DNA from 2 places in the Rhizobium sp. BK538 genome. Region 1 is predicted to be linked to the other one. Evidence: predicted binding sites of a transcription regulator. Region 1 holds the regulator's gene; the other holds the start of a gene.
What was found. Region 1 encodes LexA, which represses DNA repair genes until DNA is damaged. Its sites were predicted from a motif close to TGTTCNNNNTGTGTTCNG; they were not measured.
Positions count from the first base shown of each region.

Region 1 (8,311 bases):
GGCACAGACAGCATGCTAGAGCGTGTCGCGAACCTGCGGTCGGCCGGACGGATTTCCGCGCGCCGGCGCGGAGTGCTCGTGAAACTCTGCAAGCCTCAGCAGGATATCCGCGCGGACCTGCCGTCGATCGGTATTTCGACGATCGAGAACCTGCGCCAGGCGGGATTGGCCGGCGTGGCGATTGAGGCGGGTCGCTCGCTGATCCTGGAGCGTGACGCTGTCATAAAGGCTGCGGATGAGGCCGGTATCTTCGTGTGCGGACTGGATAGGGGATTGCCATCCTGGGGGCTAGTGTGAGCGAGGCTTCACTGAAAGTTGCCATTATTGTTGGAGAGGTTTCTGGCGACCTCCTGGGCGCGGACCTGATCGCCGCCTTGAAACGACAGTTTCCTGGCAGTGTGGAACTGATCGGCGTCGGTGGCGAGGGGCTGGAGGCGCAGGGCCTGCGCTCGCTTTTCGATTTCTCCGAACTGCAGGTCATGGGCATCACGCAGGTTCTATCGAAACTGCCACGGCTGGTTCGGCGTATTGGTGAGACTGCGACGACGATCATCGCCGCAAAGCCTGATGTGCTTATTATAGTCGATAGTCCCGACTTCACGCACAGGGTCGCAAAGCGCGTGCGAACGGCGCTGCCCGACCTGCCGGTTGTCAATTATGTTTGTCCAAGCGTATGGGCGTGGAAAGAATACCGCGCGCAGCGCATGCTCGCCTATGTCGACCAGGTGCTGGCGGTCTTGCCCTTTGAGCCGGAAGTGATGCGCAAGTTGGGCGGTCCGCCAACGACGTACGTCGGTCACCGTTTGACAGCCGATCCGAACCTGCTGGGCGCGCGACGCCAGCGCGAGCAGACGAAACCTCGAAACGAAACCGACCGCAAGACGGTGATGTTGCTGCCGGGTTCGCGCTCGTCCGAGATCATGAAGCTGCTGCCGCATTTTGGCGATGCCGTGAGCGAGCTGGTGGCCCGCAACGGAGATGTGCGCTTCGTTTTGCCGACCATGCCGCGACGCGAATCCATGATCCGTGATCTCGTCAAGGATTGGACGACCAAGCCCGAGATCGTGACGGGCGCGGAGGCGAAGTGGCAGGCATTCGCTGAAGCGGATGCGGCCATGGCCGCGTCCGGGACTGTCGTGCTCGAGCTGGCACTGACCGGTGTTCCCTGCATTTCGGCCTACAAGACGGACTGGATCATCAAGCTCATGACCAGCAAGATCAAAACGTGGAGCGCGGCTCTTCCGAACCTGATCGCCGACTACGCTATTGTACCCGAATATATCAATGACGTGGTCAGAGGCGGCAGCTTTGCACGCTGGATGGAGAAGCTTGCGGCAGACACCTTGCCGCGACGGGCGATGATGGAGGGGTTCGACGTTCTCTGGCAGAGGATGCAGACCGAAAAGCCGCCCGGAGAACACGCAGCAGAGATCGTTCTCGACGTCCTTCAAAAGAAAAAGCCCGGCCATTTCTGACCGGGCTTTTTGCAGACTGCTATCGCGGTTTAGCGCTTGGAGACCGGCAGGTAATCACGCTGCGGCTCGCCGATGTAGAGCTGGCGCGGGCGACCGATACGCTGTTCTGGATCTTCGATCATCTCGTTCCACTGGGCAATCCAGCCGACCGTGCGAGCGAGAGCAAACAGCACGGTGAACATAGTCGTGGGGAAGCCCAGAGCCTTCAGCGTGATGCCGGAGTAGAAGTCGATGTTCGGATAGAGCTTCTTCTCGATGAAGTATTCATCGGTCAGTGCGATACGCTCGAGTTCCATCGCGACTTCGAGCAACGGATCGTCCTTGACGCCGAGTTCGCCGAGAACCTCATGCGTCGTCTTCTGCATGATCTTGGCGCGCGGATCGTAGTTCTTGTAGACGCGGTGACCGAAGCCCATTAGACGGAACGGATCGTTCTTGTCCTTGGCACGGGCAATGTATTCCGGAATACGGTCAACGGTGCCGATCTCGGTCAGCATGTTCAGCGCTGCTTCATTGGCGCCGCCGTGAGCCGGGCCCCACAGGCATGCTATGCCGGCCGCGATGCAGGCAAACGGGTTTGCGCCCGACGAGCCGGCGAGGCGAACGGTCGAGGTCGACGCGTTCTGCTCATGATCGGCGTGCAGGATGAAGATGCGGTCCATGGCGCGGGCCAGAACCGGATTGACCACATATTCCTCGCAGGGAACTGCGAAGCACATGCGCAGGAAGTTCGAGGCGTAGTCGAGATCGTTCTTCGGGTAAACGAAGGGCTGGCCGATGTGATACTTGTAGGCCATGGCAGCGAGCGTCGGCATCTTGGCGATCATCCGCAGGCTTGCGACCATGCGCTGATGCGGATCGGTGATGTCGGTGGAATCATGGTAGAAGGCCGACAACGCGCCGACGCAGCCGCACATGACGGCCATCGGATGCGCGTCGCGGCGGAAGCCCGTGAAGAACCGGCTCATCTGCTCATGCACCATCGTGTGATGCGTGACGCGATAGTCGAAATCCTTCTTCTGGGCAGCGGTCGGCAGTTCTCCGTAGAGAAGCAGGTAGCAGACCTCGAGGAAGTCACCGTGCTCGGCAAGTTGCTCGATCGGATAACCGCGATGAAGCAATACGCCGGCATCACCATCGATATACGTGATTTTCGATTCACAGGATGCGGTCGAGGTGAAACCAGGATCGTACGTGAAGGAAGCCGTGTTCTTGTACAGGGCGCCGATATCGATGACATCAGGGCCAATCGTGCCGCTCTTGATGGCGAGATCGACTGATTTATCACCGATTTTCAGTGTTGCGCTTTGTTCCGTCATTCTGATCCTCCAAACTGGCGGTTGGCGCCATAAAAGCGCCATAGGGTTAAGCGTCGTCGACGATAGCTATATGATCGCGCGCCTAATGCCAAGTTACCGTGGTGCCATTTTGTGCATCGCAGTATCAACTTTTGGGCACTGCTGCGATGTACCCTGCGCATAGCAGAAGCTAATGATAATCCTTGGCTTTTCTGATTTCCGATTTTCCTTCAGATTTCAATCGATTATTGTTGCTTCAAGCCTCGAGAGCTTGCATTGTGGTTGCAAGGGCGGCTGTTTTTGGGCGCAGATGCATGCCGCGGTTGAAGCCATTTGAGGTGAGAAAGGCCGCTCCGGGCGCGGGTGCGCCTGCCCGTGCGGCAGAGCCTTATTTTCTCCGGCCTCAATCTACTCCCAAGCCTCCGCGCCTTCCGCACGCCGTCACTCGTTTCCTGGCCAACGCGGGGTACGACCGCGACTCTCGGCTGCTCATCGTGGTTTCAACGCGCTGTGGCAACGGAGATGGAACATGGGCGCTTTGTCCTGTTTTCTCCGGTCTTCCTCGGGACTGGCGCCGTCCTCTGGTTTGAGTTCGCAAGTGATCCGCCAGCAATCCGCCTGGGAGCATGGATTGTCGCGTCGGCCCTGATTGCGCTGGCGGCAGGCCAAGGCCGCCCGAAATCTTGCGCAGGCAGGGGTATTGGGTGTTCTGGGAATGCTTTTCGCCCAGTTCGAAACGCAGAGCAGGGCGACCGTCATATTGGATTCACCTGTAGCTACGACGATTACGGGCCGCGTCGAGCGTCGGGAAGGCGATGGCCGTGGCCGCTGGCGCGCTACATCATCTCGCTCTCGCTCTCGCAGACGCAGTCGCCCGGGACATTGTCATTGCCGAGGACGGCAGCCTTGTCGCGATTGTCAAAGGGCAAGTCCTTGCACCAAAAATCGACTCCATCCGACTGACTTCATCTTCGATCAATGGCGAAGGGTGCTCCACCGCGATCATTGGACGGCGTCGGCCCTGTTCGGCTGCGGGATAATAAAGGTGAAGCTCAACGTCTCTTCTCGGCAGCGGAACTGCGTAATGCTCGCAATGCGTTGCGTCAGGCTGCGATGGGCGCTACGAATCGCTTCGTATGCCTGAAAGGCGCCTGGTGCACCGCCACGCATGATAGCGGCTACGTCCTGACAATCGTCGAAAACCCTGTGTACTTCGGCGCTGCGTGCGACACCGCCGATATCGTCTCGTCTGACGGAATGCCGGTCGGGCGCACTGCTATTCACCGGCGAAACCTTGCGCCGCTCGGGCACCGCTGAGATACGGATAGACGACCAGGGCACCCATCGTGACGACCTCGTATACCACGCATGATCGCCCCTGGATGCGGCATCGGGCATACAACTGTCGAAGCGGTACGTTTGACGACGAGCTGCCTGTCGTTAGTGATAACGGCGAATGAGGCCGACCAGCTTGCCCTGAACCTTGACGCGGTCGGGTCCGAAAATGCGCGTTTCATAAGCCGGGTTCGCGGCCTCAAGCGCAATGGAGGCGCCCTTGCGGCGGAAACGCTTGAGGGTCGCTTCCTCGTCATCGACGAGTGCGACGACGATGTCGCCGGCATTTGCCGTGCTGGCGTTGCGGATGATCACTGTGTCGCCGTCGAAGATGCCGGCTTCGATCATCGAGTCGCCCTTCACCTCAAGCGCATAGTGCTCGCCCGGGCCAAGCATGTCGGCCGGAACTGTAATGTCGTGGGTATTGTTCTGGATTGCCGAAATCGGCACGCCGGCAGCAATCCGCCCCATAACCGGTACGGAGGCCGAGCTGTCGTTGTCGGCATGCGCAGCCGGCTTCGGCGGCGCAACCGGCTGCGGCTTGCCGAGGCTGCCTTCGATAACGCTCGGCGAAAAGCCGCGGCGGGGCTGGAGGCTCGGATTATATGCCTCCGGCAGCTTGATGACCTCCAATGCGCGGGCCCGATTAGGCAGTCGGCGAATGAAGCCCCGTTCTTCGAGCGCAGTAATCAGCCGGTGGATGCCTGACTTGGACGCGAGATCCAAGGCGTCCTTCATTTCGTCGAAAGACGGAGGGACACCGGATTCCTTCATCCGCTCGTGAATGAAGAGAAGAAGCTCCTGTTGCTTGCGCGTCAGCATCGAAGTTGAACCCCAGAGTCGTGAAACAAAGCCAGAACAGACACTATATGTTCCATATGTGTTCCGCAAGTGCCTAAATTTTCATAAAACTTGCCTGCAACTTGCTCAGTTTTTGCGTCGCTTTTGAGTGAAAGCGTAGAAGGGGGTTGCATTGTTGCCTTGCCCGGCGCACATCTTCGCAAATTCCGGAGAGTTTGCCATGAGCGAAGCACATCCGCTGGACCACATCGTGCTGCCGGTCTCCAATATCGGACTTGCGCGCGAGCGCTTGGGAAAGCTGGGATTCACCGTCGCACCCGATGCCCGGCATCCTTTTGGAACCGAGAATGCCTGCATATTCTTCGCCGACGAAACATACCTGGAACCCTTAGGCGTCGCCAACGCGGAGCTGCACGAGGCGTCGGCGAAGAAAGGCAATGTCTTCACTGCGCGTGACCGGGCTTTCCGATTTCGATGCGGGGATGATGGTTTCTCGGCGGTGGTCTTTGCGACCACCGATGCTGATCGCGACCATGCCCGGTTCCTTGCCGAAAAGATCAATGGCGGCGAGATGCTGCAGTTCGAGCGGCCGATGAAGATGCCTGACGGCTCTCAGGCCACCGCTGCGTTCAAGCTCGCGTTCGCGGTCGATCTGCGGGCTCCGGATTTTTTCTTTTTCACGTGCCAACGCGTCAATCCGCTGCCGGCCGACCGTAGAGCGCTGCAAAAGCACGCAAATGGCGTGAGTGGGATCGCAGAGATCGTTCTTGGCGCGCCGGACCCAAAAGCATTTGCGCCATTTGTGCGTGCTGCGGCGCACGGCCTCCCGGTGACCAACGAGGCCTTTGGCGCGAGTGTGACAACTCCGAACGCCAGAGTGAGCGTTCTCTCCCCAGATGGATTGGATGCCTACTTCGATATTCCGGCACCAAATGATCGCGGCCTGCGTGGCGTCGCCATTGTCTTCAAGGTCAGTGATCTCGCCGTGACAGAAGCGCATTTGGCTGCTAACGGGATGACTTATACGCGCAAGAACAATCGAATTCTGGTGAAGGCGGCGCCCGGACAGGGCGCGCTCTTCGCCTTCGAGGAGAAACGATGAGCCAGACAAATTCCGAAGTCGTGATCGGCGAAGGCGCCGGCCGCGTCACCTTTTCGAATGCCGGCAAGCTGTCCCTGATTGCCGGGCCTTGCCAGATGGAGAGCCGCGACCATGCCTTCATGGTCGCCGGTGTATTGAAGGAACTCTGCGACAAGCTTGGTCTCGGCCTCGTCTATAAGTCCTCGTTCGACAAGGCGAACCGCACCTCGCTGTCGGCGCAGCGCGGCATAGGTCTTGAACAGGCGCTGGAGGTCTTTTCGGACCTCAAGAAGGAATACGGCTTTCCGGTTCTGACCGACATCCATACCGAGGAGCAGTGCGCCGAGGTGGCGACGGTCGTCGACGTCCTGCAGATCCCGGCCTTCCTGAGCCGTCAAACCGATCTGTTAGTGGCAGCCGCGAAGACCGGCCGAGCCGTTAACGTCAAGAAGGGACAGTTCCTGGCGCCTTGGGACATGAAGAACGTTCTCAACAAGCTGAACTCGACCGGAAACCCGAATATTCTGCTTTGCGAACGCGGCGCCTCGTTCGGCTACAACACACTGGTTTCCGACATGCGTTCGCTGCCAATCATGGCGGCGATGGGTGCTCCAGTCGTTTTCGATGCGACGCATTCGGTGCAGCAGCCGGGCGGGCAGGGCGGTTCGAGCGGCGGCCAGCGCGAATTCGTGGAGACGCTGGCACGGGCAGCCGTTGCGGTTGGCGTCGCCGGTGTCTTCGTAGAAACGCACGAAGATCCTGACAATGCGCCATCCGACGGGCCGAACATGGTCTATTTGAAGGATATGCCGCGGCTGCTCGAAAAGCTGCTGGCCTTCGACGTGATTGCAAAGGCCGCCTGAAACCGGCAGACGGGTGTCGGCCGTCAACCGGCGAGCGCCATCCTTTTGTGGGAGGCATATCCCATGGTCGCGGACTGTCCCGTTTCGTCGAGACAGAAACGGGACAGCAGGTGATTGAGGCGCACCGCCTCGTCGCCCAGCTCTCGGCAGGCGGCGCTGGTTTGCTCGACCATCGCCGCGTTCTGTTGCGTGACACTGTCCATCGTGTTGATGGCGGCATTGACTTCCAGGAGCGCGGTGGTTTGTTCGGAGGAAGAACGCACGATCCCCTCGATCAGCGCCGTGACCTTGAGAATCTGCTGATCGATATTGCTGAGCGCTTCGCCTGTGCGGTTGACAAGGCCGACGCCTGCTGAAACCTGGCTGGAAGAGGTCTCGATCAACTGTTTGATTTCTTTCGCCAGATTGGCGGAGCGACCGGCAAGGTCGCGCACTTCCTGTGCAACGACGGCAAAGCCCTTTCCGGCATCACCTGCGCGGGCGGCCTCCACTCCGGCATTCAGTGCGAGGAGGTTGGTCTGGAAGGCGATTTCGTCGATGACGTTGATGATCTGGCCGATCTGTGCGGATGATGTCTCGATCTTCTCCATCGCGGCCACCGCCTCGTGCACGACGGTCGCCGAGTAGCTTGCGCTTTCCTTGGTCGCCGTCATCATCGCGTTCGCTTCGTTGGCCCGTTCCGATGAATTCTTGACGGTGACCGTGATCTGGTCGAGCGCCGAGGCTGCTTGCTCCAGTGAGGCGGCCTGATGTTCCGTTCGCCGGGCCAGATCATCCGTGCTCGACGCGATTTCGCTCGAGCCGGTCCCTACCGTATTCGTGACGGCTGAGATTTCTTTCATTGCGCCGGAAAGCGTACGGATGCTCGAGTTGAACTCCTCGCGCAGCTTTTCATAGGTCGCTTCGAAGGGCTCGCTGAGTTGGACAGAGAGGTCGCCGCCCGAAAGGCGCTCCAGACCGCGGCTCAGACTGGTGATGACGCGCTCGCGGGCAGCTTCCTCGTCTGCCTTGGTGGCGGCGAGCGCCGCATCGCGCTGTGTCTGGACCTGGCGTTCGGCATCCTGGCGCTCACGGATATTGTTCCGTTCCTCGGCGGCTTCGCGGAACACGGAGACGGCGCGCGCCATCTCGCCGATTTCGTCGGCGCGGCGGCTGAAGGGCACTTCCTTCGAATAATCGCCGGCGGCAAGGATCGCCATATAGTCGCGCATTGCTGAGAGCGGCACGACAGCGCGTCGACGGAAGACGTAAAGGCCGCCGAGCAACAGGAAAAACGAGACAGCTGCTGCCGCGAGCGTGATGGTGGAGAGGATGCGGGTCTGTTCGGCGGCATCCTTTTCGGCAGCAGCCAGGAAGGCGTTCGCCATATCCACGAGCTTGTTGACGGCCTCTTCATGAATATGGAAATTCGTTGAAAGCTTCTCGAAAGCCGCCGGGATGACGGCGGCGTCGTTCTTG
Region 1 is NZ_JACIFT010000012.1:76,386-84,696, reverse strand. It holds gene FHX09_RS16395 (LpxI family protein) at 1-297, shown strand, start outside; gene lpxB (lipid-A-disaccharide synthase) at 294-1,475, shown strand; gene gltA (citrate synthase) at 1,505-2,794, opposite strand; gene lexA (transcriptional repressor LexA) at 4,214-4,930, opposite strand; gene FHX09_RS16375 (VOC family protein) at 5,130-6,011, shown strand; gene kdsA (3-deoxy-8-phosphooctulonate synthase) at 6,008-6,853, shown strand; gene FHX09_RS16365 (HAMP domain-containing methyl-accepting chemotaxis protein) at 6,877-8,311, opposite strand, start outside.

Region 2 (8,311 bases), on a different contig from region 1:
GACGGACGGGAATGCCGAAACGGTCGCGCAGCGGCGTGGTCAAAAGGCCGAGACGCGTCGTTGCCGCGACGAGGGTGAATTTCGACAGGTCGATCTTGACCGAGCGCGCGGCAGGGCCTTCGCCGATGATGAGATCGAGCTGGAAATCCTCCATCGCGGGATAAAGGATTTCCTCGACAGCCGGGTTGAGGCGGTGGATTTCGTCGATGAAGAGCACGTCGCGCTCCTCGAGATTGGTCAGAAGGGCAGCAAGATCACCTGCCTTGGCGATAACCGGGCCGGAGGTGGAGCGGAAATTGACGCCGAGTTCCTTCGCCATGATCTGCGCAAGCGTTGTCTTGCCGAGGCCGGGCGGGCCGACGAAAAGCACATGGTCGAGTGCTTCGCCGCGATTCTTCGCCGCCTCTATGAAGACCTTCAGATTCGCACGCGCCTCCGCCTGGCCGGTGAACTCATCAAGCGATTGCGGCCGCAGCGTCACATCCAGGTCCTCTCCTCGCTTTTCCGAGGATATCAGGCGCGCGGCTTCACTCATGCTGACATTTCCCAATCTTCAAACGCTCGTGACCAATACACCAAGCCAGCGGCTTTGACACCCGCCTGGGCAGAGGGATCAGCGAGCCAATTCCTTCAACCCGAGCCGGATGAGCTTCGCGCTGTCAGCGCCTTCACCGGCGGTTTTCATCGCTGCGGCAACGGCGTTGGCCGCCTGATCACGCGAATAACCGAGGTTTGTCAGCGCGGAAACCGCGTCCGCGACCGGGGCGGCGGCGACGCCTTCGCCGAGCTCCTGCTTGAGGCCGATGGTGCCGGAGGCTTCGCCTGCGAAGGCCGGCGCCTTATTCTTAAGTTCGGTGACGATGCGCACGGCAACCTTGGGGCCAACACCCTGGGCGCGCGAGACGGCCGTACGATCCTGCAGCGCGATGGCGTTGGCAAGTTCGCTCGGGGGCAGCGTCGACAGCACGGCGAGAGCCACCTTCGCACCAACCCCCTGAACGCTTTGCAGAAGATTGAACCATTCCCTCTCCAGGGCGGTCATGAAACCGAAGAGTTTCAATTGGTCTTCGCGAACGTAGGTCTCAATGAAGAGCACGCAGGCCTCGCCCACCGAACCGAGGCGGGACAGGGTGCGCGCCGAGCAGAAGGCGACGTAGCAGACGCCGTGGACATCAACGAGGACATAGTCGTCGCCGATTTCTTCGATGGTGCCTTTAAGCTTGCCGATCATGCATTTGGTCCGTGTGGGTTCTCAGTGAAGATTAGCCGGCAAGCGCTGCCTGCCGCATGCGGCTGCTACCGCGGTTGTGAGCATGGCAGATGGCGATCGCCAGCGCGTCGGCCGCGTCGTCGCCTTTGAATTCGACCTTCGGCATCAGGATCTTCAGCATCATGTGGATCTGTTTCTTCTCGCCGTGGCCGACGCCGATGACCGCCTTCTTGACGGCGTTCGGGGCATATTCGGCAACCGGCAGGCCGGCGCGAGCGGGGACGAGCATTGCAATGCCACGGGCCTGGCCGAGCTTCAGCGTCGCAACGGCATCCTTGTTGACGAAAGTTTGTTCGACGGCAGCCTCATCCGGCTGGTAGCTATGCACGACATCCGCCAATCCATCGTGCAGTTGGCAAAGGCGCGAGGCTAGATCCATGTCTCCGTCCGAGGTCACCGTGCCGGATGCGACAAAGCGCAAGGAGTTGCCGAGCGTGTCGATAATTCCCCAGCCCGTGCGGCGCAGGCCCGGATCGACGCCGATGATGCGAATCGTATTTTGCATGCTTCACCCTATTGCAGTCACGAAATAACTGCCATCGATAAGTGAACAAAACAAAAACATTCGTTGTTTTTCAGGGCGGCTGTTTACGGCAATTTAAGCTCCATAGCCGACTTTGAACCATAAAATGTCAGAGGAGCTCCCTTCCACAGAAGGCAAGGCTCCCGTGTTCTGTTTACAGGTCAACCGGTCGGACGTTCCGCGTTCTGCCGGCATGTGCCGTTCCGGAAGGGTTCATCGTTCATGGTTCAGAGATTTCAATCCCTGTCCTTCAAGGTCATCGCTACCTTCATTCTGCTCACCGCGCTCTCGATTGCGGTCATCAACGTTCTCGCTTACTTCGCCAGCAGCCGTATTTCCGGCGAACAGGCCCTCAAGGCAAAGGAGAGCGTCCTGATCTTCCGCGGCGACATGCTGCAGGATCAGCTGAAGCAACTGGAAAACCAGGCAAACTCGATTGCGCGCATCGAAGCGCTGCAGATGTCGATCACGAGCCTGAAGAGCGGCTGGAAGACCATCGAGAAGACGTCGGGCGATACCCGCGCCGAATTGAAGAAGGTGTTCATTACCAACAATCCGAACCCGGCCGACCAGCGCGAGAAGCTGATGAAGCCGGAGGCGCCAAGCGGCTTCTACTATTCCAACCATGAGACGACGCAGAGCGAAGTGGCTCGGGACCTCGAAAACACCGCCTTCAGCGACCTGCTGATTGCCGATCTCGACGGGAACGTCCTCTACTCCTACAAGAAGAACGACGATTTCGCCGAAAACCTGAAGACCGATGCCTGGAAGTCGACCGGCGCCGGTCTCGCCTTCGCCAAGGCGATCGAGAACACCGCGAAGGCGACGGATGATTCCGCCCCCACGGGCTTCTCCGGTCTTCGCGTCGATGCCGCAAGCGGCAGGTCGGCAATCTTCTATGCCGTGCCGATCGTCAAGCTCGGCGCCGCGAAGGGCGTGATGCTCTTCAAGGTGCGCGAAGACATCATTACCAGCATTCTCGCCAAGGGCATCGTGGCCGACAGCACGGCGCAGGCGGCAATCATCTCGGATGACGGCTCGGCGATTGGCGTCAACGCGACCGGCCAGCTCGTGACGCTCGATACCGCGCCTTTCACATTCGCGAAGGACGCGTTGTCGGCAAAGGGCATGACGGTCGACGACTTCGATCGCGCCGATGGCTCGGCGCGAGCCTATGTCCGCGGCATCGATTATAAGGGTTCGCGCTTCCTCGTCGTGGAAAGCGTGCGCCTCAGCGAGCTTAACGCCGGCTCCTTGGAAATCGCCACTCTGCTGACGATGATCGCGTTCGGTGTCCTCGTCGTCATGGCCGTTGCGACGTGGGCAATCACCAAATTGCTCTTCTCGCCGCTTGCTCGCCTTGCCGGCGCCACCCGCGATGTTGCCGATGGCAATCTGGAAGTCGAGATCGGTAGCCAGAACCGCGGCGACGAAATCGGCACGATGGCCAAGGCCTTGGCGCGGTTCAAGCAGTCGCTGGTCGAAAGCCGCGAGCTCGAAGCTGCCAGCAACGAAACGCGAGCGCGCGCGGAACGGGATCGCCAGCAACATATGGCCGAGCGCGAGGCTGAGGCCCGGACACTGCAGGAGGTCGTTCAAGCGATCGACGAGGGTCTGCACCATCTTGCCAATGGCGATCTTGCCTATCAGATCGAGACGCGCTTCCCGAACGAACTCGAAAGCCTTCGCGTCAATTTCAATGAAGCCTTGGCGGTGCTCAGCGAAACGATGACGGCAATCGGCGGCAACTCCATGGCGGTGCGTGCGGGCTCCGAGGAAATGCGCACCGGTGCCGATGAGCTGGCCGGCCGCACCGAGCGCCAGGCCGCCTCGATCACCGAGACTGCAAACGCCATCGATGCAATCACCCAGTCGGTCCGCGTTCAGATCGAGCGTGCCGAACAGGCCGAACGGATCGCCCGTGACGCCAAGCGGGAGACGACCGGCTCCAGCCAGATCATGCGCGAGACGGTTGCCGCGATGGAGGCGATCCAGGCCTCGTCGCGCCAGATCAATTCGATCATCGCCGTTATCGATGCGATTGCCTTCCAGACCAACCTTTTGGCGCTCAATGCCGGCGTCGAGGCAGCGCGCGCAGGCGAATCCGGCAAGGGCTTTGCAGTCGTCGCCATGGAAGTGCGTGAACTGGCGCAGCGTTCATCGAGCGCTGCAAAGGAGATCGCGAGCCTGCTGCAAAAGTCCACGCATGAGGTGGAAATGGGCGTATCCCTCGTCGAGCGTGCCGGCGACGCGCTGACCGGGATCGGCAGCCATGTCGAGGCGATCAACGGCCAGATCAGCGAGATCATGGAAACGACCCGCGAGGAAGCCGACACGCTGCGCCAGATCAACACGGCGGTATCCGAACTGGAGGCGATGACGCAGCAGAACGCTGCCATGGTCGAGGAAACAACGGCAGCGATTCACCGGCTAGCCACCGAAGCGGTCGAAATGGACCGTCAGCTGGCGAATTTTACGCTGACGCAGGCGCACCAGAGTGCTGCGGTGCACGTCCTTAGACGTCGGGCCTGAGCAGGTCGATTGGCAGAGTGAACGAAAGGGCCGGGAGACCGGCCCTCTTTCTTTTCCGAGTTGTTTGGAATGGGCGGCATCCAGACCTACATAAACCTGTCCTTTCAACGACCGACAGGCTTCGCCATGGTTCCCTTTTCCATTCTTGATCTCTCTCCCGTTCCAGAAGGCGGGACGATCCGCCAGTCGCTCGAGAGTTCGGCGCGCATGGCGCAGAAGGCCGAAGAATTCGGATACAGCCGTTTCTGGCTGGCGGAACATCATGGCATGCCGGGGATTGCCAGCGCGGCGACGGCTGTCGTGATCGGCCATGTCGGCGCCGCGACCAAGCGCATTCGTATCGGCTCGGGCGGCATCATGCTACCGAACCATTCGCCGTTGGTCATTGCCGAGCAATTCGGGACGCTGGAGGCGCTGTTCCCGGGCCGGGTCGATCTCGGTCTTGGCCGGGCGCCCGGCACCGACATGCGTACCGCACAGGCGCTGCGGCGCAATCTCGACGCCGGGGCGCAGAGCTTCCCGAACGATGTCGTCGAGTTGCAGCAGCTGCTTGGCGCGCCGATTGAGAACCAGGCGACCCTCGCTGTTCCAGGCATGAATTCCAACGTGCCGATCTGGCTGCTTGGCTCCAGCCTCTATAGCGCACAGCTCGCCGCGATGCTCGGGCTGCCCTATGCCTTCGCCTCGCACTTCGCGCCGGATTCGCTGCTCGATGCCATCGACATCTACCGCAGCCGATTCAAGCCGTCTGCCGTACTCGACAAGCCCTATGTCATGGTCGGCGTCATGGGTTCAGTCGCCGCGACGGATGAGGAGGCGCAGTATCATTTCACCTCCGCCCAGCAGCAGTTCGTCAACCTGCGTCGCAACGTGCGCGGTCAGTTCCCGCGCCCGGTCGAGGATATGGAGAGCTTCTGGTCGCCGATGGAAAAGCTGACCGTGGAGCATACGCTTCGCTACGCCGTCGTCGGTTCGCAGAAGACGGCTGAAGCAAAGCTCACACAGTTCCTGGCCGAGACGGAAGCCGACGAGGTCATCATTTCGATGCCGATCCATGACGTCGAGGCAAGATTGAAATCGGTCGAGCTTTTTGCTGGGCTCGGAAACTTCCTCCGCGCTGCGGCCTAATGTCGCGCATCCCGGGCGGTTCAGATCCCACAGCCATTTGTGTGAATTGACTTAACGCCGCCGGACCATAGCTTTGCTTGATCACACATGTCGTTTGCACGACATTGCGGCGATACAAATGTGATGGACGGCGCACGCCGCAAATCGCGCGCGGTCGGTTTCGAGCAACCTTTGGAGGATCAGGCTTGCTATGCGTTACCGTGGTCTTGCTGTTTTGATTTCACTGATCTGTCTTCCCGCTTCGGCCGCCATTGCCCAAGAAGGCGATGCGGCGGCCGGGGAAACGGTATTCAAGAAGTGCGCGGTCTGTCATGTGGCGGATACCGACAAGAACAAGGTGGGTCCGTCGTTGAACCACCTGTTCGGCCGAACCGCCGGCACGCATCCGAATTTTGCCTATTCGCCCGCGATGAAGGCCGCAGGCACAGCCGGGTTGGTCTGGGATGAAAATTCGTTACGCGATTATCTTCACAACCCAAAGCTGAAGGTTAAGGGCACAAAGATGGTGTTCATCGGTCTGAAGGACGACGGCGAGATTCTCAATCTGATCGCCTATCTCAAGCAATTCTCGAAATAAAATCAGCTTATTGAAGCTTCGTCGACAGTCTGGCGAGGTTCCTCTCGTGCCATTGCCGTGATGTCCTGTTTATGAGATAGTCCTAACGTAAGTGCCGACGGATTGCGGGTATTTTCCGCGGCCGGCAGGGGCTTGGGAGGAACGCATGGTTGTCGTGCTGGTTCTCGTTCTGATCGTTGTCGGGTCGGTGGCATTCCACTTGTTCAGCCCGTGGTGGTGGACTCCGATCGCCTCGAACTGGAACTACATCGACAATACCATCATCATCACGTTCTGGATCACCGGTATCGTCTTCGTCGCCGTGATCTCTTTCATGGCCTATTGCATCTATCGTTTTCGGCATAGGCCCGGTAACCGGGCGGCCTACGAGCCGGAGAACAAGCGCCTGGAATGGTGGCTTGCCGGCAGCACGGCCCTTGGCGTGGGAGCGATGCTCGCGCCGGGCCTCGTCGTCTGGAACCAGTTCATCACCGTCCCGGCGGGAGCGGCAGAAGTCGAAGTCATCGGTCAGCAATGGCTGTGGAATTTCCGGTTGCCGGGCGCCGACGGTCAGCTGGGCAGGGCGGACAATCGTGCCGTTTCCGCCGAAAACCCTCTCGGCGTGATCAGGAACGATCCGGCCGGCCTGGACGACATCATCATCGCAGGCGGCGAACTGCATCTCCCGATCGGCAAGCCGATCCGTGTCCACCTGCGCTCGATCGACGTGCTGCATGATTTCTATGTTCCGGAGTTCCGCGCCAAGATGGACATGATCCCAGGCTCGGTCACCTATTTCTGGTTCACGCCGACGCGAACGGGCACCTTCGAGGTGTTGTGCGCGGAGCTTTGCGGCGTTGCACATGCGCAGATGCGAGGAACGGTCGTCGTCGACGAGGCGGACGCCTATCAGGAGTGGCTGGCGCAGCAACAGACATTCTCGCAGCTGATGGCAGCGGTTGAACCGGCCGAGTAGGCCGGCGTCGCGGCCGAGGAGCGGCCGTGACGGGAGGAGGAAGGAAGGCATGCGATGGTTGATATTCCGACCAGTGCCGGCGACGTCATCCCGCCCGCCGAGGTCGCGGACGTCGAGCTCTATCATCCGAAGAGCTGGTGGACGAAGTATGTCTTCAGCCAGGATGCCAAGGTCATCGCCATCCAGTATTCCCTGACGGCGTTCGCCATTGGCTTCGTAGCGCTCGTTCTTTCCTGGCTGATACGCCTGCAGCTCGGCTTTCCCGGCTATTTTTCCTTCATCGACGCGGATCATTATTACCAGTTCATCACCATGCACGGCATGATCATGGTGATCTATCTGCTGACGGCGCTCTTTCTCGGCGGCTTCGGGAACTACCTCATTCCGCTGATGGTCGGCGCGCGCGACATGGTGTTCCCCTATGCGAACATGCTGAGCTATTGGCTCTACCTGCTCGCCGTCATCGTGCTCGTCACGGGCTTTTTCGCGCCGGGCGGTCCAACGGGTGCGGGCTGGACGCTCTATCCGCCGCAGGCATTGACATCAGGCACGCCGGGTGGGCGCGACTGGGGCATCATCCTGATGCTGTCGTCGCTCATCATCTTCATCATCGGCTTCACGATGGGCGGGCTGAACTACGTCGTCACCGTACTGCAGGGGCGCGCGCGCGGCATGACACTGATGCGGATGCCATTGACCGTCTGGGGCATTTTCACCGCGACCGTGATGGCGTTGCTTGCCTTTCCGGCGCTCTTCGTCGCGGCGGTCATGATGCTGTTTGACCGGCTGCTCGGCACCAGCTTCTTCATGCCGGCAATTGTCGAAATGGGCGAGCAACTCCCGTCGGACGGTGGAAGCCCGATCCTCTTCCAGCACCTCTTCTGGTTCTTCGGGCACCCCGAGGTCTATATCGTGGCGCTTCCCGCCTTCGGCATCGTCTCCGATCTTATCAGTACGCACGCGCGCAAGAATATTTTCGGCTACCGGATGATGGTCTGGGCGATCGTGATCATCGGAGCCCTGAGCTTCGTTGTCTGGGCGCACCACATGTATGTCAGCGGCATGAACCCGAACTTCGGATTCTTCTTTGCCACGACGACCCTGATCATAGCCGTGCCGACTGCGATCAAGGTCTACAACTGGGTGCTCACGCTGTGGCGAGGCGACATCCACCTGACACTGCCGATGCTGTTTGCCATCGCGTTCATTGTGACATTCGTCAATGGCGGTTTGACGGGACTGTTCCTTGGCAACGTCGTGGTCGACGTGCCGTTGTCCGATACGATGTTCGTGGTCGCGCATTTCCACATGGTGATGGGAGTGGCT
Region 2 is NZ_JACIFT010000003.1:248,321-256,631, forward strand. It holds gene ruvB (Holliday junction branch migration DNA helicase RuvB) at 1-535, opposite strand, end outside; gene ruvA (Holliday junction branch migration protein RuvA) at 614-1,231, opposite strand; gene ruvC (crossover junction endodeoxyribonuclease RuvC) at 1,263-1,775, opposite strand; gene FHX09_RS05310 (methyl-accepting chemotaxis protein) at 2,016-4,325, shown strand; gene FHX09_RS05315 (LLM class flavin-dependent oxidoreductase) at 4,452-5,453, shown strand; gene FHX09_RS05320 (cytochrome c family protein) at 5,644-6,030, shown strand; gene FHX09_RS05325 (cytochrome c oxidase subunit II) at 6,176-6,985, shown strand; gene FHX09_RS05330 (cbb3-type cytochrome c oxidase subunit I) at 7,040-8,311, shown strand, end outside.
Region 2: a site for LexA is predicted at 1,817-1,834, ahead of ruvC (crossover junction endodeoxyribonuclease RuvC). Genes of this name have one in related genera too.